Regions from separate parts of the Lysinibacillus sp. JNUCC-52 genome, predicted to be linked through region 1. Evidence: riboswitches for the same ligand, from Rfam matches in the RefSeq annotation. Region 1 holds a riboswitch; each other region holds the start of a gene.
The links. A riboswitch is a leader RNA that binds a small molecule or an ion and turns the genes downstream of it on or off. The one in region 1 is predicted to bind cobalamin.
Positions count from the first base shown of each region.

Region 2: another riboswitch for cobalamin. It lies ahead of cobT (nicotinate-nucleotide--dimethylbenzimidazole phosphoribosyltransferase); the one in region 1 lies ahead of JNUCC52_RS22800 ((2Fe-2S) ferredoxin domain-containing protein).
Region 3: another riboswitch for cobalamin. It lies ahead of JNUCC52_RS01485 (hypothetical protein); the one in region 1 lies ahead of JNUCC52_RS22800 ((2Fe-2S) ferredoxin domain-containing protein).

Region 1 is NZ_CP065546.1:4,607,478-4,615,606, reverse strand. It holds gene JNUCC52_RS22825 (cobalt-precorrin-5B (C(1))-methyltransferase) at 1-1,064, opposite strand, end outside; gene JNUCC52_RS22820 (precorrin-8X methylmutase) at 1,064-1,723, opposite strand; gene cobK (precorrin-6A reductase) at 1,736-2,497, opposite strand; gene JNUCC52_RS22810 (sirohydrochlorin chelatase) at 2,494-3,408, opposite strand; gene cobJ (precorrin-3B C(17)-methyltransferase) at 3,424-5,100, opposite strand; gene JNUCC52_RS22800 ((2Fe-2S) ferredoxin domain-containing protein) at 5,104-5,475, opposite strand; cobalamin riboswitch at 5,613-5,792, opposite strand; cobalamin riboswitch at 6,049-6,232, shown strand; gene JNUCC52_RS22795 (energy-coupling factor ABC transporter permease) at 6,375-7,121, shown strand; gene JNUCC52_RS22790 (energy-coupling factor ABC transporter substrate-binding protein) at 7,123-7,395, shown strand; gene cbiQ (cobalt ECF transporter T component CbiQ) at 7,399-8,129, shown strand, end outside.
Region 2 is NZ_CP065546.1:1,512,338-1,520,466, reverse strand. It holds gene JNUCC52_RS07925 (glycerol-3-phosphate dehydrogenase/oxidase) at 1-844, shown strand, start outside; gene JNUCC52_RS07920 (alpha/beta fold hydrolase) at 846-1,766, shown strand; gene miaA (tRNA (adenosine(37)-N6)-dimethylallyltransferase MiaA) at 1,753-2,646, shown strand; gene hfq (RNA chaperone Hfq) at 2,745-2,975, shown strand; gene JNUCC52_RS07905 (rhodanese-like domain-containing protein) at 3,071-3,373, shown strand; cobalamin riboswitch at 3,517-3,693, shown strand; gene cobT (nicotinate-nucleotide--dimethylbenzimidazole phosphoribosyltransferase) at 3,799-4,857, shown strand; gene JNUCC52_RS07895 (trimeric intracellular cation channel family protein) at 5,319-5,924, opposite strand; gene JNUCC52_RS07890 (methionine gamma-lyase family protein) at 6,072-7,322, shown strand; gene JNUCC52_RS07885 (MerR family transcriptional regulator) at 7,852-8,129, shown strand, end outside.
Region 3 is NZ_CP065546.1:242,307-250,435, forward strand. It holds gene JNUCC52_RS01455 (urease accessory protein UreD) at 1-332, shown strand, start outside; gene JNUCC52_RS01460 (ABC transporter substrate-binding protein) at 363-1,949, shown strand; gene JNUCC52_RS01465 (ABC transporter permease) at 1,939-2,907, shown strand; gene JNUCC52_RS01470 (ABC transporter permease) at 2,904-3,716, shown strand; gene JNUCC52_RS01475 (ATP-binding cassette domain-containing protein) at 3,709-4,458, shown strand; gene JNUCC52_RS01480 (ABC transporter ATP-binding protein) at 4,473-5,198, shown strand; cobalamin riboswitch at 5,320-5,504, shown strand; gene JNUCC52_RS01485 (hypothetical protein) at 5,764-6,537, shown strand; gene JNUCC52_RS01490 (elongation factor G) at 6,728-8,129, opposite strand, start outside.

The DNA.
Region 1 (8,129 bases):
ATCGAATAAATCGATGTGGAGAGCGTCATGCCCCCTCTAATATGATGTAAAGAAGAATAACAGCACGCCTCGCATAGGTGATGAAAGAAAGCATCGTAGCCTTTTTCAGCCATGATTTCACCAACCTGTGATGCGGTATTTGCCTCTCTTACTTGCGCTACTGTTTCTTCATCTGCCCCAATATCAATGGCTAGCTGCGCTAAAAAATTAAAATCAATGGCTGCGCTTTTGGAGTGCACCATCATTACACCTTGTGCTACTTTCGAAAATTTCCCCATCATTCCAACGAGCGATACTTGCTTAATGCCAAGTCGTTTACAATGCTTTAATGTAAAGCCGACAAAATCACCCATTTCAATAAATGCTTCCTCAGGTAATGTAGGATATTGGGCCATCCCAAACTTTTCACTTCGCCCACCTGTTGTGACAACAACATGTTCACAACCAGCTGCCCTTGCGACACTAATAGCTTGAACAATACTTGCCATATATGCAGAACTCGAAAAAGGCACGACGGTTCCCCTTGTGCCTAAAATGGAAATGCCCCCAATAATGCCAAGACGACCATTTAATGTTTTTTTTGCAATTTCCTCACCTTCTGGTACAGAAATAACAACATTTACGCCGCGATTAATTTTAAACTCGTCTAGCACGTCTTGTACGGTACTATGTATCATTTTACGTGGTACAGGGTTAATTGCTGCTTCCCCAACAGCAACAGGCAAGCCGGGCTTTGTTACGCGCCCGACGCCAATACCTCCATCTAAATGTATCCCAGGTGTATTAGCCCAGCTTACTGTGCCAATAATAAGGGCTTTGTGTGTCGCATCTGGATCATCACCAGCATCCTTAATCGTTTCACAGCTTACTTCATTGCTGCTAAACGTACATTTTTCTATCGTAAATGTTGCGTCTCGTCCAATAGGCAAATGAATAGTACTCGTTTCTTGCTCTTCATTTGTAATGAGTGCTAGTAATGCTGCTTTTGTAACTGCAGTTGCACAGGCTCCTGTTGTATAACCGTGACGCATGTCTTTAGGATCCTTTTTTGGCTTCCGCTCCATTATTTTTTCGCCTGTTCGTCCGCTAATAATGAAACGGCATTTAAAGCAGCAACCGTCACTGTACTACCGCCTTTACGCCCAACATTTGTAATATAAGGAATTCCCTCTAGCTTTAACAGCTCTTCTTTTGACTCTGCTGCTGATACAAACCCTACTGGCATACCAATAATTAAGTCTGGTTTGGCTAACCCTTCTTTAATTAAGCGAATTAACTCTAGTAAGGCTGTCGGTGCATTTCCGATTGCATAAATGCCACCTTCGTGTAATTTTGAAGCCTTTTGCATAGAGATAATCGCACGCGTTGTATTTTGTTTTTTTGCTTCAATAGAAACGTCTTCATCTGCGATATAGCAGTGTAAATCCCCACCATGCTTTTGGAAACGTTTTTTTCCTGAACCACTTTCAATCATTTGTACATCAGCAATGACATGACGACCTGCAAGGATTGACTTAATGCCTGCTTCAATCGCTCCTGGTGTAATAATAACGCTACGTCCTAATTCAAAGTCAGCAGAAGCATGGATAATACGACGTACAATCTTCCACTCATCTTCTGTAAAATCATGTTCGCCCATTTCCTCTGCAATTATCGAGAAACTATAGTCATAAATTTTGTCTGGGTCTACTGTTAATGGTTTGAAATCTGTTTTGAAATCCATATGGAATGCCTCCTAAAGTATGTGTTGTACCGCCTGTACTACTTCCTCAAATGAGGAATATTGCTGGCCGTATTTTATATTTGGTCGTGCGATTAATATTGTTTCAATACCACAAGCCAGCGCTGCGTCAAGCTTTTCATCGACTGAGCCGACCTTGCCACTTTCTTTCGTAATCATCAATGTCACGTCATATTGACGAAATAACGCTTCGTTTAATTCTTTAGAAAAAGGACCTTGAATAGCAACAATGTCTCTTTGTGCCACACCAAGTGCCTCACATTTTTCCATATTATCAAGGCGCGGAAGCATACGTGCGATAACACGTGTATTTTCTAGGCCTTGTAATACTTTTGTAAACGTTGCAAGCGTTTTACTGCCAGTTGTCAGCATAATGACACCACGTTTTGTTGCGGCTAATTGTGCTGCTTCCTCATAGTCTTTGACAACTGTAATCAACGGGTGGTCATAATGCTCATTCGCACGTTCATATCGAATATATGGAACACCAGCACTCTTTGCTGCTGCCATCGCATTTTTAGATGCTTCCTCTGCAAATGGATGTGAAGCATCGACAACTAGACGATATCCGCGTTCTGTAAGTATTGCTGCCATTTCCTCAGCCGTTAGTCTACCAACTAGATGTGGTAGACCTACCTCTGCAAGGCTTGAAGCGGCTGAATCTGTCACAACTGTCGCCGTCACAGCATAGCCCACTGACTGCAATTCAAGTGCAAGATTCCTTGCGTCACTCGTACCTGCTAACATGAAAATCATTTTACTAGCTCCTCGTTATGATGATGGTCATGATGGTGGTCATGGTCATGATGGTCGTGATCGTGATCGTGGTCGTGGTCATGATGGTGATGATGATGCGCATGTCCATGTACCGCCGCATAAGCACGATAATTTTCTAAATCTTGCATACCTGTTGATGTACCATTTACTGCTTGCTCAATACGGTTTAAAAGGACATTTTGCAAACGTTCATGGTAGCCAAAATAGTTAGCAATTTGAATATCACAGTCAGGATATTGCTTATTAAATTGCTCGCACATACCATTCATACGTTCCATTAAAATACCTGTGAATAAAAAGTACGGTAGCATAATAATTTTTTTCGCCCCTAGTTTAACGCAGCGTTCAATGCCTTCTTCAACACGAGGATCTGTCACGCCCATAAAAGCACTTTCCACATAAGGAACGTTCAGTTTTTCCCATAACAAACGAGTAATTTTATAAAAATCACCATTTGCAGCTGGGTCACTACCACCTCGTGCAATTAATAAAATGGCAGTATCCTTATGTTCTTCTTCAGTATTAAAGCCGATTTCTGCTAAGCGGTCTTCTAAAATAGCAAATATTTCATCATGAATACCGATTGTTTGCCCATAGGTAAATGTAATGTTTGGATAATGTTCACGTGCATGTTCGATTTCTGCAGGTATATGCATTTTTGAATGGCCTGCATGAAGTAGAATAATCGGAATTACATGGACCTCTGTAGCACCCTTGTTTATACAATTCGTAATACCTTCTTCTATGTTAGGAGAGGCAAACTCCAAAAAACATGTTTCAACTAAAAAACTTTTATCAACTCGAGGTGTCATTTGCTCGATAAACGTGCGCACCTCGTCGTTTCCTGCTGCTAAACGGCTACCATGGCCAACAAATAAAATTGCTTTCATTTTTTTATCTCCTCACTAGTCGCCGCACGGAGCTGGCTCTACTTTTATTTTTGACGACATATCTTGATACGTAAAATGCAATATTTTTTTCACCCGTTTGAAATATTTGAACAAGCGTTCATTTGGATGTGCATTTGCCTTGTATTCCTCAATAATGTCTGTAATAAGCGGAATAAGCTGTTCTGGCTCTAGCCCCTCTACAACGGGCTGTGCCGCATGGGCTGTACGCCCTACTGGCTTAGCGCCGATAAAAACATCAAATTTACTTTTTCGATAGACGATACCGATATCGTCAAACACTGCTCGATAGCACGCCATGCCACAGCCATTAAAACCAATATTTAAAGTTTTAGGCAGGGATAATCCACCAAGCTTATCTTGAATTTCCTCTGCATATGGAATTGAATCCGCCTTCTCTCCATAACAGAAATCACAGGCTTTTAATGACAGCACATCCCCTATTGGTGCAAGTAAAAAGCCTACTGCTCTTAACTTTTCAGTAATCATTTCAGGCTCTGTCGTCGGAATTTTCAAATGAATTTGATGGTCTGGTGTATATTCCATCGTGCCTTCATCTCCCACAACTTCAGCTAACGTCATCATTTGTTGTGGCGTGAAAAATTTATTTGCTACCCCTGGACTAACAGCAAGTTCAAAAATCGACTCCATTTTTTGCTGGACTAACTTTGTTGTTGTCTTTGTGACAGTTGTTCCTTTCACCATGGCAAGTGCTGTTGCTGCCATTTCCAATGATGATTTTTCTGGTACTGTTACAGGCGCAGGTGCTATTGCAATACTACTTTTCATCCGTCCTGCATTGGGATCTGCCGCAAAGTCTTGGCGTGCAGTACCTGTTTCTTGGTTCATTGCCCACGGTTCATTTTCTTCTCTTAAACGCTGGTGTGGACGTAAAGGCTGTTTTTCTTCTCCAAGTGTATATTTGCGCTGATAGCCACGCGGTGTAATCATTTTATTGTCATAGAAAAATGTCGATGAATTGCCAATAATTACTGTAGTTAACATGCCGATATCATGCTCGAGCATCTCTGCTAACGTTGTCATTGTTATTTCCTGACGATCTCGGTAGGCACTTTTCACAAGTCCTACAGGCGTATCAGGTGATCGATATTCTAGTAAAATTCGTTGCGCTTCTACAATTTGACGTGTACGGCGGCCACTTTTAGGGTTATATAGAGCAATGACAAAATCCGCCATCGCCGCAGCTTCCACACGCTTTGCAATTAAATTCCAAGGCGTTAAATGATCACTTAAACTAATCGTGCAAGAATCATGCATAATTGGTGCGCCTAGCAAACTTGCACAAGAATTAATAGCAGAAATTCCTGGCACAATCTCAACTTCAATCCCTGTTGCTTCCGTCCAACCAAGCTCAATGAGGACTTCATATACAAGTCCAGCCATTCCATATACGCCCGAGTCACCACTCGAAATAACCGCAACAATATTTCCAGCCTCGGCTTGACGAACTGCTTCTTGTGCACGTGACACTTCTTCTGTCATGCCAGTACTAACAATCGACTTTGCACTTACTAAATCTTGAATGAGCTCAACATATGTTTTATAACCGATAATAAATTCACTTTGTTGTAATGCCTCTACAGCACGGGTTGTAATATGCTTGAAATCCCCAGGTCCAAAGCCTACAACAAAAATCTTTCCTTTTTGCGCCATTTTTTACCCCTCTTTCACCTTATCGATGCCTTTGATGGCTGTTGTTTGCGGGGTACGCTGCAACGTACCTTCTGTCAAAGTAAACACATGCTCACTATGTAAAGAATCATCGTTTAAATCTTTTACAAGCGTTCTACCATGCTCTACTGTTGTCACACGATACCAATTTCCCTGTGGATACGCGATTACAACACATGCATCTTTGCATCTGCCATTACAACGCGTTCTTGTTGTATGTATTTCCTTATCGAGTGCTAATTTCTCTATTTCATCTCGTATGGCCAACGTAATTTCCTCAGCCTCTTTTTTCATGCAACTACTACCATTACAAATAAAAAGATGTGTTTTCATGCCCTCTAAGTTCCAAGTTGTCATTGCTGTTCTCCCCTCATTGACTTTTAGGAAAAAGAAAAAACCTTTACTCAACATCGAAGAGTAAAGGTTTTATAGAAGCCAAAATAAAAACGAATATACACGTATCCGCTCTCGCTTCACTTCTCCCTCCGAAAAGTTTGCATATCATCAACTAAGCAGGTTTCCTGACTTAAGCTTCCTCTTACTTTCGCGCCTTCCCAAGTTTCCAGTGGCATTGCGATTTCATCAGCTATTACAGTAGCGGGGGCTGTATCGGATTTACACCGATTTCCCTATTATCTCGAAGTCTATCGAGCACTTAATGATGGATTTATATTTAAATTTTGAAATGAAATGTTAATAAAACGAATATAAAACTGTTTCTATCATAGCCTATTATTTTTACTCTTTTCAACATTTCTTTTTTATTTATTAGATTTTTAATAAAATTTCAACAAATATTCCGTTAAAATTGATTGATTCTCTCTTACATTTATCTGAATTTTCTAGAATGTAATTCTATTAAAAAATCTTTTTACAAAAAAAGAATAGCTTATGATTGGAAAAACATGTTACACTTCTTCGTGAAAACTCACAATTTCATCTTTTTTCGGTGCGAAGTGTATACATTTCGCTTAAAAGGGAAGCCGGTTTAAGTCCGGCGCGGTCCCGCCACTGTATGAGGGAATTTTATAGAAAATGTCACTGTCCAAAGGACGGGAAGGCCTATAAAATGTTGATCTTAAGCCAGGAGACCTGCCGAAAAAATCGTGATCGTTTCAACCTACGAGGATAGGTGTGCGGCTTAGCAAATGACCATTAGTATTTGCTTTTTCAGCTATGCACTTTTTCCTAGACGGAGAAGTGCTTTTTTTATTGCGCATCCTACATTCGAAAATGACTGTGAAGGAGGAATGGTTTTGAAATTTTCATTTTGGAAACTTAGTTATTTCTTACTAGCTTTTTTACTAGTACCAAATCGAGCGTTTGCCATGCATATCATGGAAGGGTTTTTGCCGATTGAATGGGCGATTTTTTGGTGGGTCGTTTCGATTCCATTTATTATTTTAGGATTGCGTTCTATTCGTAAAACAATTGATGAAAATCCTGAAACAAAAATGATATTAGGCTTATCAGGTGCGTTTGCATTCGTTTTATCAGCACTGAAAATCCCATCAGTAACAGGAAGCTGCTCACATCCTACTGGTGTTGGTCTTGGTACGGTTCTTTTCGGGCCATTAGCAATGAGCGTAATCGGAACAATCGTTTTATTATTTCAATCTTTACTTTTAGCGCATGGTGGTATTACTACTTTAGGTGCGAATGCTTTCTCAATGGCGATTGTAGGTCCAATTATTGCGTATTATGTCTTTAAAGGTTCTCAAAAAATTGGTCTTTCATTTTCTATCGCTGTCTTTTTTGCCGCGATGCTTGGGGACTTAGGTACTTACGTTGTCACTTCAGTTCAATTAGCACTAGCTTTCCCTTCTGAAGTAGGAGGCTTTATGGCTTCATTCACAAAATTTGCAGGGATTTTTGCTTTAACACAAATTCCTCTCGCAATTAGTGAAGGAATTTTAACTGTTATCGTCATGAATTTCCTAAAAAAATACAATGTGAGCGAATTAAAGGCTCTTCGTGTTTTCTCAGCAAAGGAGGCACATTAGGATGAAGAAAAATTTACTGCTACTAGCTGTCGTTGTACTTTTAGCAATCATCCCCCTTTTCGTACAAAAGGGTGCAGAATTTGGTGGTGCTGACGGAGAAGCAGAAGCTGCAATCGGTGAAATTAATGCAGAGTATGAACCATGGTTTGAAAGCTTATGGGAGCCACCAAGCGGTGAAATTGAAAGCTTATTATTCGTATTACAGGCTGCGATTGGTGCTGGCTTTATCGGCTATTTTGTAGGCTATATGCGCGGCAAGCATAAGGAAGGTTAAACAATGTTACTCATTGATAAATATGCTTATATGAATAAACTAGCGACTGTTCATCCGTTAGAAAAAATGACGTTTTCCTTAGGGTTACTGCTATTATCGCTTATCGTGAAAGATGAACTTATTTCACTCATTACATTTATTGTAATGAGTGCTTTTATCATTTTATACGCAAAAATTCCCTTTTCATATTATGTAAAATTACTATTGTTACCAGGTTTTTTTCTACTATCTAGTTTAGTATCTATTTTGATTTCAATTGCACCAAATTCAAGTATACTACCAGCACATCGCTTTGCATTTTCACTTAGTCATTGGACCATTTTCATCGGTAATGCAAGTTTGATTACAGCACAGCAGTTATTGTTCAGTGTACTAGGTAGCATTAGTTGTTTGTACTTTTTAATATTAACAACATCGGTCCAATCTATTTGCCACGTATTACGACAATGGCATCTACCTGTTTTATTTGTAGAGTTAGTAGAGCTTACGTATCGATTTATTTTTATTTTTTTAAATAGCATGCAAAAAATCCATCTTGCGCAACAATCACGCCTTGGCTATCAATCACCTATGCAATGGCTTAGGTCGATTTCCATGCTCATTGCAGCATTGTTTGCCGAAATGTTTCAACGTAGTCGCGAACTTAATAATGCGATGCAGGCACGTGGTGGCGAATCGGTCTATTGGCAAGATAGTGTACGATACAGCAAGAAAAATTGGTTTGGAATGGTTAT
Region 2 (8,129 bases), 1.6 Mb from region 1:
CTATTTTGATATTCCAGATGGTCGGATGGCTTTTGCTATTCCTCGTGATGGTAAAACTTATATAGGGACAACGGATACAGTTTATGAAGGAAATCCTATACACCCAACTGCAACACAACAAGATGTAGATTATTTAATTGAAGCTGCTAAAAATATTTTTCCTACAGCCGAAATTACAAGAGAAACAATTGAATCTTCTTGGGCAGGTGTACGTCCACTTATTTTCGAAAAGGGGAAAGACCCTTCTGAAATTTCGCGTAAAGATGAGATTTGGACAGCATCAAGTGGTTTGATGACGATTGCAGGTGGCAAGTTAACAGGCTACCGCCAAATGGCAGAAACAATCGTTGATAAAATCGTCAAAACTCATAAATTTAAGCATGCTAGTCCATGTATGACACGTGAACTATCTCTATCTGGTGCAAAGGGCATTAATGCCATTAATTTCCCTGATTACACTGCGTATAAAGCAAGAGAAGGTGTGCAGTATGGCCTGAACTATGATGAAGCGAAGCATCTTGTGCAAAAGTATGGAACGAATGTGGACGCTTTATTTGATCAGGTGAAGTATTTACATGAGCATGGCAGTACAATGCCTCTCGTGTTACATGCGATGCTGCTCTATGGTATAGAAGCGGAAATGGTGTACACACCTTGTGATTTCTTTATTCGTCGCACGGGATTATTATACTTTGATATTGATGCAGTGAAACGATATAAGGAGCAAGTAATTCAAGTAATGCAACAGCGTTTTCACTATTCAGAATCTCAAAGAAATACCTATGTTGCGCAATTAGAACAAGCCATAATCGATGCGACAAGTTTTGCGGATGTGGAGGTGTAATATGGAAGAGCGTTATATGAAAATGTCAGATGGACATTTTGTGTTTACGCGAACATTAACGCCGACTATTCCATGCATAGGTCATATTCATATTTTACATGGCATGGCAGAGCATAGTGGTCGCTATATAAAATTTGCTCAAAAATTATGTGTAGCAGGTTATGCAGTGACGATGCATGATCATCGTGGGCATGGAGAAACGGCATCTTACAACGGCACATTAGGCTTTTTCGCTGAAAAAAATGGTTTTGATCGTGTTGTAGAAGATGCTCATGAAGTGATTGTAGCTATGCATGCTCAATTTGCAGATGTGCCATTCATCTTGTTCGGACATAGTATGGGTTCTTTCATTGCTAGAAGGTATATTCAACTTTACAGCAATGACGTGGATAACGTTATACTTTGTGGAACAGGTAATGTCTCAACACTGCATAAGATTGGGCATTATGTCGCACAAGTATTGGCAATGCAACGAGGCAAAGAGATGGAGAGCCCTTTACTAAACAAATTGAGCTTTGGGAGCTTCAATAAGCAAGTTCCAAATGCTAAAACAGCATATGATTGGTTATGTTCTGTAGAGCACGAGGTGCAAAAATATATTGATGATCCATATTGTGGCTTTATACCAACCAATCAATTTTTTGTTGATTTAACGGCGGGTCTTATGGTACTGAATCGAAAAAATGAGATTGAAAAAATAAATAAAAACTTACCGATCCTTTTGATAAGTGGTAGCAAGGACCCTGTTGGAGATGGTGGTCACGGTGTGTATAATGTGGCAGAGCGCTTTGCAGCAGCAGGTGTACAGGATGTTACAGTCTATTTATTTGAAGATAAGCGACATGAAATTTTAAATGAAGACAATCATCAGGCGGTTCATCAAGTTTTATTACGGTGGTTAGAAAAGTATGATACAAAATAAAATACAGCAAGCAGAGGTTGTAGCAATCGTAGGACCAACAGCCTCTGGTAAAACAGCACTGAGCATTGAGTTAGCAAAAAAGTTTAATGGTGAAATTATTAACGGCGATTCCATGCAAATTTATAAAGGCCTAGATATTGGTACTGCGAAAATTACTGCGGAAGAGATGCAAGGTGTCCCACATCATTTATTAAGCTTCAAGGAGCCTACAGAATCCTTTTCGGTAGCAGATTATCAAAAATTGGTACGTGCCAAAATTAGTGAAATACAAGCACGAGGAAAGCTACCAATTATTGTTGGAGGCTCTGGGTTATATGTACAAGCCGTGCTCTATGATTTCCAATTTACCGAGGAGCAAGTAGATGAGGTAGCACGAAAGGCTTATTATGAGGAGCTAGAAAAGTTAGGTCCTGAAGCAATGCATGCAAAACTATTAGCATTGGATCCGAAAACGGCGGAAACAATTCACCCTAACAATACGCGACGCGTCATTCGAGCATTAGAAATGATTGAATTAAGTGGTGTTTCAAAAGCCTCAGAAGAACACAATCGAGGAGAAATCCCCCTTTATCGCCATTTAATTATAGGGTTAGGTGAAAATATGTCACGCGATGCGTTATATGATCGCATAAATCGCAGAGTAGATTTGATGATGGACAAAGGGCTGTTGCAAGAAGTACAAGGGTTGTGGCAGCAAAATATTCGAGGCGTACAGTCAATTCAGGCAATTGGCTATAAGGAAATATATGATTACTTAGATGGTCGATGCACTTTAGAAGAAGCAATTGAAAATTTAAAACAAAATTCTCGTCGCTATGCGAAAAGACAACTTACTTATTTCCGCAATAAGATGGATATTCATTTTATTGAAAAAGACTAAAAACTTTAATAATTTCTAAAAATTACTAATTGATAAATTGGGATAACATGCTACTATAGGAATGAAGAGGTAGAAAGAGAGTAGGGGAGGCGCATTCTATGAAATCAATCAATTTGCAAGATACGTTTTTGAACCATCTACGTAAAAACAGTGTTTTTGTAACTGTGTTTCTGTTAAACGGGTTCCAGCTAAAAGGAACAGTGAAATCCTATGATAACTTTACAGTATTACTAGTCGATGCTGAAAGTAAACAGCATCTCATTTACAAACACGCAATTTCTACTTTCGTTCCAGCAAAGCAAGTCGAATTTTTAGAGACAGAAGAATAGAGTCATTTTTAGGCAGCTAGTGTTACATCACTAGCTGTTTTTTTTCGTTCACGCTATAATGTAATAGGAAATTGATATATTGGAGGACTGTAAAGATGAAATCGATGGATACAACGCAATTATTAGAACAACTAGATGCGAACGAGGACTTATACATTATCGATGTGCGAGAAGATGACGAGGTAGCACAAGGTGTCATTCCAGGCGCTAAGCATATTGCACTTGGAACAATCCCTGAGCGCTTAGAAGAAATAGATAGATCTAAACCTTACATTATCGTCTGTAAAGCTGGCGGACGCTCAGCAAATGCATGTGCATATTTAGAAGCACAAGGCTTTGATGTAACAAACCTAGAAGGCGGCATGCTTGCTTATGATGGGGAATTAGAATTTAAATAATGTAGGTCACAGGTATTTAACAATTCAGTTGTTAAATACCTTATTTTATTTAGTTTATACTTAACATTGGCAGTGCACAAAATGCTGTCACGCAAACTTTATCCAATATTGACACGAAAAAAACTTTATCGTAAATTTAAAGTAATTACATAAAAGCATTAGGTGCCCATTATGGGAGAATAGGGAATAAAGTGAAATGCTTTAGCGGTCCCACCACTGTAAAATGGAGTTTTATAGAAAATACCACTAGCGTTATGCTGGGAAGGTTCTATAAAATGTTGAAATTGAGCCAGGAGACCTGCCTAATTGCTTTGAATGATATAGACGATGGAAAAGTCTGTAGTTTATTTGTTATGAAATAAACTACAGGCTTTTCTATTTTTTTTCATTCTATATGTAAATGGCTAAAAAAAGGAGAGATGATGATGCAATTATTACAACAAACGATTCAACGCATTCAACCTACTAATAATACAATGAAGGAAAAAGCTAAGGAACGTATTGATTCACTTAGCAAGCCTCCAAGCAGTTTAGGGAAACTGGAGTCGCTAGCTATACAATTAGCTGGTATTACGGGAGAACTATATCCAAAACTTGATAACAAAGTAATCATTGTTTGTGCAGCTGATCATGGTGTTTGTGAAGAGGGGGTAACATCAAATCCGCAAAATGTCACGTTTTTACAAACATTAAATTTCCCTAAAGGGGTAACAGGTGTTTGTGCAATTGCCAAAATAACAAATGCAAAAATTGTAACGGTAGATGTTGGAGTCAAAGAGGATATACCGCTTGATGCTAAGGTGTTAATGAAAAAAATTAAGCATGGTACAGACAATATGGCAAAAGGTCCAGCAATGACAAGGGAAGAGGCAATCCAGTCAATTGAAGTAGGTATTGAAATTGCAACAGCAGAAATAGCAAAAGGGGCAAATGTTCTTGGTACAGGTGAAATGGGCATCGGCAATACAACACCGAGTGCGGCTATATTATCAGTACTTCGTGGTTGTCATCCACAGGAAGTGACGGGATTCGGTGCAGGGCTTGGGGCAGGAGGAATTGAACATAAAGTAGCGATTATTCAAAAGGCCATTGAAATAAATAAACCTAATCGTCATGATGCGCTGGATATACTTGCAAAAGTGGGAGGGTTAGAAATAGGTGCGATGGCGGGTAGTATCCTAGCTGCAGCTGCAAATCGGAAACCAGTTGTGATTGATGGCTTTATTTCTACAATAGCAGCACTAATAGCATATGAACTTGAACCAAAAGTACAAGACTATATTATACCTTCACATGCCTCTGAAGAGCCGGGTGCCAAAATAGCAGCCGAATTGCTAGGAGTTGAGCCGATGCTTCATATGAATATGCGATTGGGAGAGGGCTCTGGTGCAGCACTAGCCTTTCCAATTCTAGATGCAGCTTGTTCGATGATGAGCAATATGGCTACATTAGCAGAAACGATGGCGCTAGTTGAAGAGAAGTGATGGGGCATTTGAGAGGTCAAAGCTTCGAGCGAGGACAAAAGAGAAAAAGTGTTAGATTGACTGGAATCAATCTAGCAATTTTTTACTGCGCCGTTGATGTCCGCTGCAGGGGTGCTTTCCGCGGGCACACCGTAAGCCGCAACCGTCGCTGTCGCGTCGTTTGTTGCGTCTTACTGAGCGTGCTGTTCCCGCAGGAGTCACCGCCTTCGCTCCCATCAACTCGTATTCTCTTCTAATTTTTTATTTACTGCAAAAGAATGAAACTAGCCCTTTTTTACGGTGCCGTTGATGTCCGCTGCGGGGGTGCTTTCCGCGGGCACATCGTAAGCCGCAACCGTCGCTGTCGCGTCGTTTGTTGCGTCTTACTATGCGTGCAGTTCCTGCAGGAGTCACCGCCTTCGCTACCATCAACTCGTATTTTCTTCTTTATATACTGCAAAAGAATGAATAGAAGGTATTGCTTATGCTCGATTTAATTTCCGTAATGGCAAACGCCATTTCTTCATATAAGAAAGAACTCGTAATATCGTAATGACTCCGAATAATGCATATAAGAAGATGTCTCCTGGCAGTAACTCCAGTCCAATAAGTAGGCCAGCAAGTGCTGCCCATACACCGTAAATTTCATCGCGGAGAACAAGTGGTTTACGTCCTGCCAATAAATCACGAACAATACCACCGCCTGAACCAGTTAAAACAGCAGCAACAATTACGGCACTAATAGGCATATTGAGTTTGACAGCGTACAATGCACCTTGTATCGCAAAAGCCGATAAACCAATAGCATCTGTGAAATTGCCCCAACGGTGCCAATGCTGTATAAGATGATGTGGAAAAATAAAAAATATAGTAATAGCAGCAATCGCAATTTGGAACATCATATCTTGCCCCCATAATGTTGTCACAGGTAGACCAATCAATAAATTACGAATGGCCCCACCACCAAAAGCAGTTACAATGCCAAGTATATATACACCGAATAAATCGTATTCTTCTTCCATTGCTATTATTGCTCCGGAAATAGCGAAGGCAATTGTCCCAATGATGCTAAAAACTTCCCAAGCCATCACTTTCCCTCCTTAAACGAGAATAAATTGTAGTAAGTCCGCCCCTTAGCTTAGCGCATTTAACAGCTAGACACAATAGCAATTTTTGCAGGGTTGCAAACAAATTGATAAGATAGGAAAGAACAATTTGAAACGGAGACGAAAACAATGACATTTACAACCCATTTAACAGCAGAGACGTTAACATTAGCGGAAAAAATAGAAGAAAAGGTGCGACCTTATCACAAGAAAGTAGAGGATATGGCGTTCTTCAATCAGCAAAAAGTACTTTCCGCCTTCAGAGCACATCAAGTAAGTGATTATCATTTACACCCTTCTAATGGCTATGGCTATGATGACGAGGGACGTGACAATCTTGAGCGTGTATATGCACAAGTTTTCGGAGCAGAGGCAGCGATAGTCCGTCCGCAAATTATATCTGGTACACATGCGATTACGCTTAGTCTATTCGGTGTGCTTCGACCAGGTGATGAATTACTTTATATTTCAGGTCAACCATATGACACGCTACAATCAATTGTCGATGGTGGTGACAAAGATACAGGTTCACTGAAAGATTATAAAATTGGCTATCGCCATGTAGATTTAATCGATAACGAAACGATTGATTGGACGGCAGTCGCTGCAGCTATAACGCCTAATACTAAAATGATAGCGATTCAACGTTCAAAGGGCTATGCAACGCGTCCATCCTTTACGATCTCACAAATTGCAGAAATGTGTGAGAAAGTACGAGAATTGGCCCCACATGCCGTTATTTTTGTTGATAACTGCTACGGTGAATTTGTAGAGGCACAGGAACCTACAGAAGTAGGTGCAGACTTAATGGCAGGTTCTCTTATTAAAAATCCAGGTGGTGGCTTAGCCAAAATAGGAGGCTATATTGCAGGTAGAGCTGATTTAGTTGAAAAATGTGCTTATCGAATGACATCACCAGGTATTGGAGCAGAAGCAGGTGCAACATTAAATACACTTGGTGATTTCTATCAAGGGTTTTTCCTAGCACCGCATGTGGTTAGTCAAGCGTTAAAGGGCGCCATTTTCACAGCAGCTATGCTAGAGGAAGCGGGCATGAACACATTCCCTAGCTTTCATGCTGAGCGTACAGATTTAATTCAATCAGTATCGTTTAAAACAGCAGATCAAATGGTTGCATTCTGTCGTGAAATTCAAGCAAACTCACCGATAAATGCGCATTATGCCCCTGAGCCTGCATACATGCCTGGCTATGAAGATGATGTCATCATGGCAGCGGGTACATTTATTCAAGGCTCAAGCATTGAACTAACAGCAGATGGTCCAATTCGTCCGCCATATACAGCATTTATTCAAGGTGGATTGACATACGAGCACGTGAAATTTGCCATTTGTAGCGCGGTCCAAAGCTTACGAAAATAAGCTATAAATAGATGTTAGACAACCCCCATCACGGATTTGTGGTGGGGGTTTTATCGTAATATGAATGCTAGCTGTTTTGCTTTCATACTAAAGCTAGTGAATTAAAGCAATATCTCAATAGGTCAGCAGGAACAGAACGAGTGGAAACGCCATTTTATTGTAGTGACATACATAAAGAGCTGTTGAAGTTACGCATGCTAAAAAGGAGCATATGCAGCATTCTATATTTTCATATGATTGAATCTAAAAAGATTGTATACAAAAAGTGTCAAATGCTGTTTTCGACTTTCTTGCCCCGAGAAAAGCGTCCGTCCGAGGCGGAAACCAATCGCAGAAATCTTATATTGAAGACTAAAGATGAACTGTAAAATATTTCGAGTTTGGCTAAAGCTTGGACTATCTTTTTATAGTTTTTAACAATTTTTCATCAATTCAAAAAAAAATTAAAAATACATGTTAGGAAACCTTACATCTTTGTTGACAGTGAAAATTTTTCGTTATATGATAAGCGGGTATTGGGGGGACTTAAATGAGTCGTGAAATTAGACGAACGATGCCGTTATTATCTATGAGTATCGTGATGCAATTGACCGAGCTTTCGGCACGCCAAATTCGTTATTATGAAGAACACCATTTAATTGAGCCACACCGAACTGAAGGTAATCGTCGAATGTTTTCATTAAATGACGTCGATACGCTTCTTGAAATAAAAGATTACTTGGAGCAGGGTATGAATATGGCGAAAATTAAAAAATTATTTGCTAAAAAATTGGATCCTGCTGCAGCTGAAGAACCTGATTTAACTGA
Region 3 (8,129 bases), 320 kb from region 1:
ATCAATCTTTCCAATCAAAATACAAAATATTTGTTGAGGAAGCGCTCATTGCATTTGATTCGTTCCTGTTTAAACCACAGGAAATGAACCTTTCTACAATTGGTTTGCTGGAGAAGGCACGTTATATCGGCTCTTTATGGATAGTGTCTCCAAAAGTTGAGCAGCTCAATATTCGAGATTTGCAGGAAATGATTCAACAAGAAAGCTTGATTCAGGCAAGTGTTACAAAACTAACAGATCATGCAATCCATTGTAGATGGCTTTCACAAGAGCAGCGAACACTTCACAAAGAAATCAATCGCATGTTTGAACATGTTGCATCACTGCTTTAAATTTCTGAGGTAAATGAAGGAGATAGAGAATTGAAAAAGTTTTCAGTAGTTATTTTATTATTCATACTTAGTCTTGCGGGCTGTAGTAATGTGTCTAGTCAAGGCGAGGGAAAACAGCCATCCGCTGCTTCCTCCTCAAAGGCTAATGAGCTTATTTATGCATCAGAATCCGAATTTGCGGGGTTAAATCCTATTTTAGAGGAAACGAATTTAGATGCATTACTTTTTAGAGGTCTTATGCGCTTTGATGAACATAATGCTCCAGTAAATGACATAGCAAAAAGCGTTGACATATCAGATGACCTGTTGACATATACGATTTTGATTCGTGATGACGTGACATTTCATGATGGACAAAAATTAACAGTAGACGATGTTATGTTTACTATTGATAGCATTCTTGATGATGCAAATGGGTCTTATTTAAAGTCTGATTTCATCCATGTCCAAGCGATGAAAAAAGTAAATGATACTACAATGACAATTCAATTGGATGAACCATTTACACCAATGTTAGATAAATTAACAGTGCCAATTTTGCCAAAGCATGTCTTTGAAGGACAAGACATGAGAACGGCTACGTTTAACCAAGAACCAATTGGTGCTGGCCCATACATGTTTGAAAAATGGGATAAAGGGACAAGTCTAACGCTTCAAGCGTACACTTCTTTCTTCGGAACAAAGGCATCTATTGAAAAAGTTATTTTTAAATTTATTCCAGATAGTAATGTTCGTGCATTGCAGCTGAAATCTGGCGAGTTAGATATTGCGTTACTGGATCCGAATCAGGTTGAAGAGCTTTCGAAAGTAGAACAATTAAAAATGTACGAAGTAGAATCAGCCGATTATCGTGGCGTGTTATTTAATATGAACTATCCACTTTGGCAAGAAGTCGATGTTCGAAAAGCGATGAGCTATGCGACAGATCGAACAGGCATAGTTAAAGGCATCCTACATGGGTATGGGACAGAAGCTTATTCGCCACTTCAAAAGCATGCCTATGTAAACGAAAATATTGAACATTATACTTATGATGTAAAGAAAGCAAATGAATTGTTAGAAAAATCGGGATGGATATTAGCAGACGATGGGTTCCGCTACAAGGACGGTAATAAGCTTGCCTTTACCATTACGGCACCAATTACAGATTCTGTGCGTGTCAATATGGCGAATTATGTCGCTCAAGGCTATAAGGAAATTGGGGCAGAGGTAGAAGTAGCGGCACTTGATTGGAGCAATATCGTGATTGAAGAAACGGAAGCGTTTATGGTGGGATGGGGTAGCCCATATGATGCGGACCACCATACGTATAGTTTATTCTATTCGGGTGAATCGAGCGTAACAAGTGCGGGCTACAATTATGGAAGCTATGCCAATGCAAAAGTAGATGCTTTGCTTGATGAAGGACGAACAACTGTCGATCCTGAAAAACGCAAGGAAGTCTATATGGCATTACAAGAGGAGCTAGCAGAAGATCCACCGTTCGCTTATTTTGCCTATGTTGATGCTGTTTATGGCATTAATAAAAATATTAGTGGTGTGAAAGAGCGTATTTTAGGTCATCACGGTGCTGGCTTCTTATGGAATGTCGAGGAGTGGAAATGGAATGATCGCTAAGTGGATCGGGAAGCGAGTGATAATGGGGACAATTGTCCTCATTATCGTGAGCTTCCTCTCTTTTTTCATTATGCATGCTGCACCTGGCAATCCTGCTGCTGCTTATTATGGAGGCAATGCTCAAACATTAACAGTAGCTGAGCAACAACGAATTGAAAAAGCGTTTGGCTTAGATAGGCCAGTGCTTCTACAATATGGTACTTGGTTAGGCGAAGCGGTAAAAGGAAATTTAGGCTATTCTGCCAAAGAGGGAAGACCCGTCATAGCGATTTTATTAGAAAGGTTACCTAACACATTACAGCTAGTGGCGCTCACATTATTTGTCGTTACAATTGTCTCTACTTGGCTAGGTTTACGGGCAGGAATGAAGGAAGGTTCTTTATTGGATAGAGGATTATCCATCTTTAGTATAGCAAGCTCTGCGATTCCTCCTTTTTGGCTAGGTATTGTCTGTATAATAATTTTTTCGGTACAGCTTGGTTGGTTTCCTTCTTCAGGTATGAATGATGTGCGTGGTAATGGAGGTTGGCTTGATCGTTTAAACCATATGGTGCTTCCACTAATTGTTTTAGTATTTTCTCATGTGGGCATATTCGCACGCTTTTTACAGGACAGTGTTAAGGCAGAGAATCGTAGTTATTATGTACAAGTTGCGCGTGCAAATGGCGTTCCAGACCGACAAATAAGAAAACTCATACTACGGAATTCTGTTATTCCGTATATCAATTATATTGGTGTGACGATTCCTTCATTCTTTGGTGGTTCCATAGTAGTTGAAACACTTTTTGGCTGGTCAGGATTAGGCTCATTGCTTGTGAAATCCGTTATGGTTAAGGATTTTCCTGTACTTATGGGAGCCATTCTGATTATTGGTGTTGTGGTGGTCATTTGCTTATTTGTAATCGACGTTTTAATGATTTGCATCAACCCAAGATTGAGAAGAGGAAAATTAGTATGAGAAAACAACGGAAGATGCCACTCGTTTGGCTTGCGCTTCTTTGCATTATATTAGGAACTACCATCTTCTCCTCACTGTTGGCACCTTTTGAGCCAAATGCAATGGATATGAATCATATTTATGAAGCACCAAATCTTACACATATACTTGGTACAGATCAGCTAGGCAGAGATGTTTTATCACGGATACTTGTTGGGGGGAAAGTTACGCTTTTCATCGCCATAGTGTCAGTCGTAATTTCAAGCATTATAGGCATTATCTACGGTGGTATTAGCGGTTTTGTTGGGGGTGCCATTGATGTCATTATGATGCGCATTTTGGAGGCCTTTTTAACGATTCCATCCTTAGTAATTGTACTTGCCCTGCAAGCAATTATGCAAGGAAGTGTTTGGCGAATGGCCATGATTATAGGTTTCACAGGTTGGTTTGTTACAGCTCGAATCGTTCGCTCTGAGTTTATTCGCTTAAAGGAAATGGAATTTGTCCAAATGGCTACAATGTTTCGTACCCCATTATGGAAAATATTATTTGGTCATTTATTACGAAATAGTGTGCCTGCTATCTTTGTCGTGACAATATTTAACTTCGCAGGTGCGATTTTTACGGAAGTGTCTTTAAGCTTTTTAGGCATCGGTGTGCCGCCAGCAATCCCGTCATGGGGAACGATGCTGTACACAGCGCAAAATGATTTACTTGTTGGGGCTTGGTGGATCGGTCTTTTTCCTGGAATACTGATTTTTGTGACGATATTATGTGTACAAGCGATCGGGACCACTTTCAAACAAGGAGGAGAACGATCCCATGTTTAGTATCGATAATCTAACTGTTCAAGTGAACGATAAAAACCTCATCCACAATATTTCGTTAACTGTCCCGAAAGGCGAGATTACCGCAGTTATCGGTGAAAGTGGCAGTGGGAAAAGCACAACAATATCAGCTATTTTAGGGATGCTCCCGCCGCAAACTGAGGCAATGGGTGCAGTTTTCTTTAATGGGGAAAATATGCTGACGATGTCAAAAAAAGATAGGTTGTTATTAAGGTCAAAGCATATTTTCACGATTTTTCAAGATGCCACAAATAGCTTTTCACCTACGCAAAAAATGAAACAACAATTGTATATGTTTACTGCCTTACGAGTGGGTGATGACAAAGAGAGGTTTCTCTCTAAAATGACCGCTATATTAAAGGAGTTAAACTTATCAGTAGATATATTAGAAAGCTATCCATTTGAGTTGTCAGGTGGTATGCTACAACGCTGTATGTTAGCTTGTGCATTGTATAATGAGCCAGACATATTAATAGCAGATGAACCAACTTCTGCACTAGATATGCTGCATCAACAACACTTTATAACATTATTAAAAAAACTTCATGCGCAGCTAGGGACAACTATTATACTGGTTACTCATGATTTAGGGGTTGCTGTTTCACTAGCGAATAACATAGTAGTGATGAAAGATGGAGAAATCGTTGAGAAGGGGCAAGCGACAGAAATTTTTGAGCAGCCTAAACATCCGTATACGCTACGGCTTGTCGCAAATCATTTTTAGGAGGCGTATATGTATTGCTTCAGGTTGAAAATATAAGTAAAAGCTTTCGAGCAGGTCAGCAAGTATTAGCAAATATAAATCTTTCTGTAGGAGAAGGTGAAATCGTCGGTCTAGTTGGAGAGAGTGGCAGCGGTAAAAGTACTTTAGCGAAAGTCATTATGCAGCTAGAGTCAGCTAATAAAGGGACCGTCCATTTTCAACAACAACACATCACTAAGAAAAATCGAAAGTCCTTTTATGAAAATTGCCAAATTATATTCCAAAATGCAAGTAATGCTCTAAACCCTATGTGGACAGTCAAGCAACTATTAAGAGAGCCATTGCAACATCAAAAAGTGGTGACGGACAGCTATTTACAAACGATGCTTGCGAAAGTTAAGTTATCAAACGATGTTTTATATGCTTTGCCCTCTGAACTTAGTGGTGGTGAGAAGCAAAGAGTAAATTTATTACGCTCAATTCTTGTAGAACCGAAATTGATAGTGTGCGATGAAATTGTTTCAAGCTTAGATCGTTTAATTCAGCGAGAAATTATTGATTTATTAATGGCGTTGAATAAAGAAAGAAACATGGCTATTTTATTTATTTCGCATGATTTAAAAGCTGTTTCTTATTTAAGTGAACGGATATATGTAATGAGAGCTGGAGAAATTGTCGATGAACAGCACAAGGAACAAGATGGATTTCATTTCACTGATAGCTATGCACAAAAGCTATTCCAAGCAATGGAAGGTGAATAATATTTCGTTTTTTCGCAGCAGAAAACAATTAGATACCGTTTTCTGTTGATTGACTTTAAAATTCCATTACTTTACAATATGATTTAATAGTATACTAGTGAGTTTACTATTTATCTCAACAAAATAGCGTGTAGTAATAGGTGTAAATTGCGTGCAATTTACTGAAAAGGGAAGTCGGTGCGAGTCCGACACTGTCCCGCAACTGTAAATGTGAGTTTTCTTTTCGTATACCACTGTTAAATGACGGGAAGGGGAAAAGAAGCTGTGACCATAAGTCAGGAGACCTGCCTGTTACGAGTACACACCATAACCCTACGAGGAATAGGAGGTGGCATGTTGACAAAGCAGAATGTTCTGTTCGTCACAGTACGTCAAACGACCAATACCAAAGGAATTAAGGATATACGGCATCGAGCCAAATATCTCCCATTGGTTCATTGTTTGATGCTGCTTGATGAATGATAATGATTAGCTGAACGACGGATTTCCTCTCAAAGCAGGAAATCCGTATTTTTATGTGATCGCAACATTTGTTTTGAAAATATGTACGAACTGAGGTGCACGTATGACGAATATTCATGTATGTACAACACAAGAAAAGCAATATGTAGATATGAAGATTTGTAAACTGTCACGAGTTGAAGTTGCCAAGCAGCCTAAAACTAGAATGGTCATTGAAGCTCTTGTTGATCAGTTTTTAGCATCAGGACTTATTCGTAACGAACGTTTATTTAATCAAATATTTTTTAACAAAGATATCATTTGGATTCAAAATGAGGTGTATGACGGTTGTCTTTTTGCTAAAGCAAGCGTGGCGGACGAGCTCAAAACGAAAAAGAACGGCTTTATGATGTACATGCCAACAAATCCAATTGTTTATGAGGTCAATGGTGAGGCGTATCATTTAATAACACGTATTGATTCGATTCGTGCGAAACCAAATTTAGATAGGCTGAATATAGAGCCGAAACCTATTTTAAGTGCTGCGCGAGTCAATGATTTACTATGCTCAATGGTTATGCGTTTTTATATTACCTATTTAGAAGACTTGTCGTTAGTCGTTCATACAAATCAAGATACTAATAAAATATTAGATTTAATAAAATATGTAAAGCATGAATACCAACACTTTCTTGAAAGTGTGAAAGAATTAAATGACTATCATTTAAATTGGCACCCACGAGGTAATGGTCATCAATTATTGCTTCAACTGATCGAGCAATTACAAATTTTAAAGAGTAAACCTGGCACGGTTCTTGTAGATTTTACGAATAGTAATGGTTATGTAATTGTGGAATCGGCAAATAGCTTTGTTGCGAAAGTAAAGAAAGCTTTATAGGAAATATAAAAGGCATCGAGATGTTCTCGATGCCTTCAGTTATTTTTTAAGGAGAATAATATTGATGGATATTGCGGATAACTTTTGAAACCGCCGATAAAAGCCTAGGAATCGCCGATAGAACCGTTGAAACCGCCGATAAACCACTAAAAATCGCTGTGTTGCTATAGAAATGTGTGTCGTTGTTTAATTACAAGCAATGCATGGCTTCTTTTGCGTCATACCAAGGAACGGAATAGCCCTTACCCTTCGCACAAAAAATACTAGACGATGAATAGTCGGGATCAGCTTGCTTATTGTAATTGATTTGCGCTATTACTTCTTCACTATTATGGCATTTATCATAGCCATCAAATTGTAACGATATTGATCCTTTGCCGTTCGTATAAGCAGCGAAAGTAGTACTATAATGCATAAATGTTGCAACAGGAACGCGTCCTGTTAATGTTACTTGTTCCTCTGTTAAGACGGGTGCATCAAATGTACCGTCTGCTTGCTGGATATCGTTCATCATACGACCGATAAAATCATTCGATGCTTTCAATTTGAAGCGATAATACGGTTCAAGCAATATATTTTCGGCTTGTTCCAGCCCTTGTCGAAGTGCACGGAAAGTTGCTTCGCGGAAATCGCCTCCCTCTGTATGCTTGATATGGGCACGTCCTGTCAAAAGGGTGAAGCGTATATCCGTAACGGGGGAGCCTGTTAAAAGACCGTGATGCTCTCGCTCAAATAGATGTTTTTCAATTAGTCGTTGATTGCCAACTGATAAATCATCAGCATGACAAGCGTTAACAAACGTGTTTCCTGTACCTCGAATATTTGGCTCCATTAATAGGTGAACCTCTGCATAATGTTTTAACGGCTCAAAATGACCGTATCCTGTTACAGTTGTTGCAATTGTTTCCATATATAAAATTTTAGGTTCACCAAAAGTAATAGTAAGTGAAAAGCGACTTTTTAACACTTCAGCAAGCACTTCAAGCTGAATAACACCCATAATATGTACATGGATTTCTTGAAACTTCTCATGCCATACGACGCGCAACGACGGTTCTTCGGCTTCGAGCAAACGGAATACTTGTAATACTTCTTTTATATGCTGCTGCCCATCATACTGTACTTTAGCTTGTAAAGTCGGCACTAGCTCATATGGCTGAGGAGTCATTGTACTACCTAAAATATCACCGATTTTTGCTAGACTTAGCCCTTTTACAGCGAAAATTTCTCCAGCTTGCACTTTTTGTGTTGTGACAAAACGACTTCCATTATATAAGCGGATTTCAGTTACTTTTTCAGTCATATCACCAAATGTAAAGTCTTGGCGTGTATGTAAAGTTCCTTCTAAAGCTTTGATAAAGGTTAAACGTTGCATGCCATCATGACGGATTTTAAATACTTCACCTTGAAATGGTCGTTGATGGTCGAATTGCGTTTCTGTAAGTAGGGGTAGCTGTGATAAAAATTCTTTTATTCCAATATCCTTTAAAGCAGCACCAGTAAAGCAAGGAAATGCTTGCTCTTGTTTAATGAACTTTTGCAACTGCATTAGGCATGTTTGTGCATCGAGAGTTTCTGTCAAAAAGGCATCG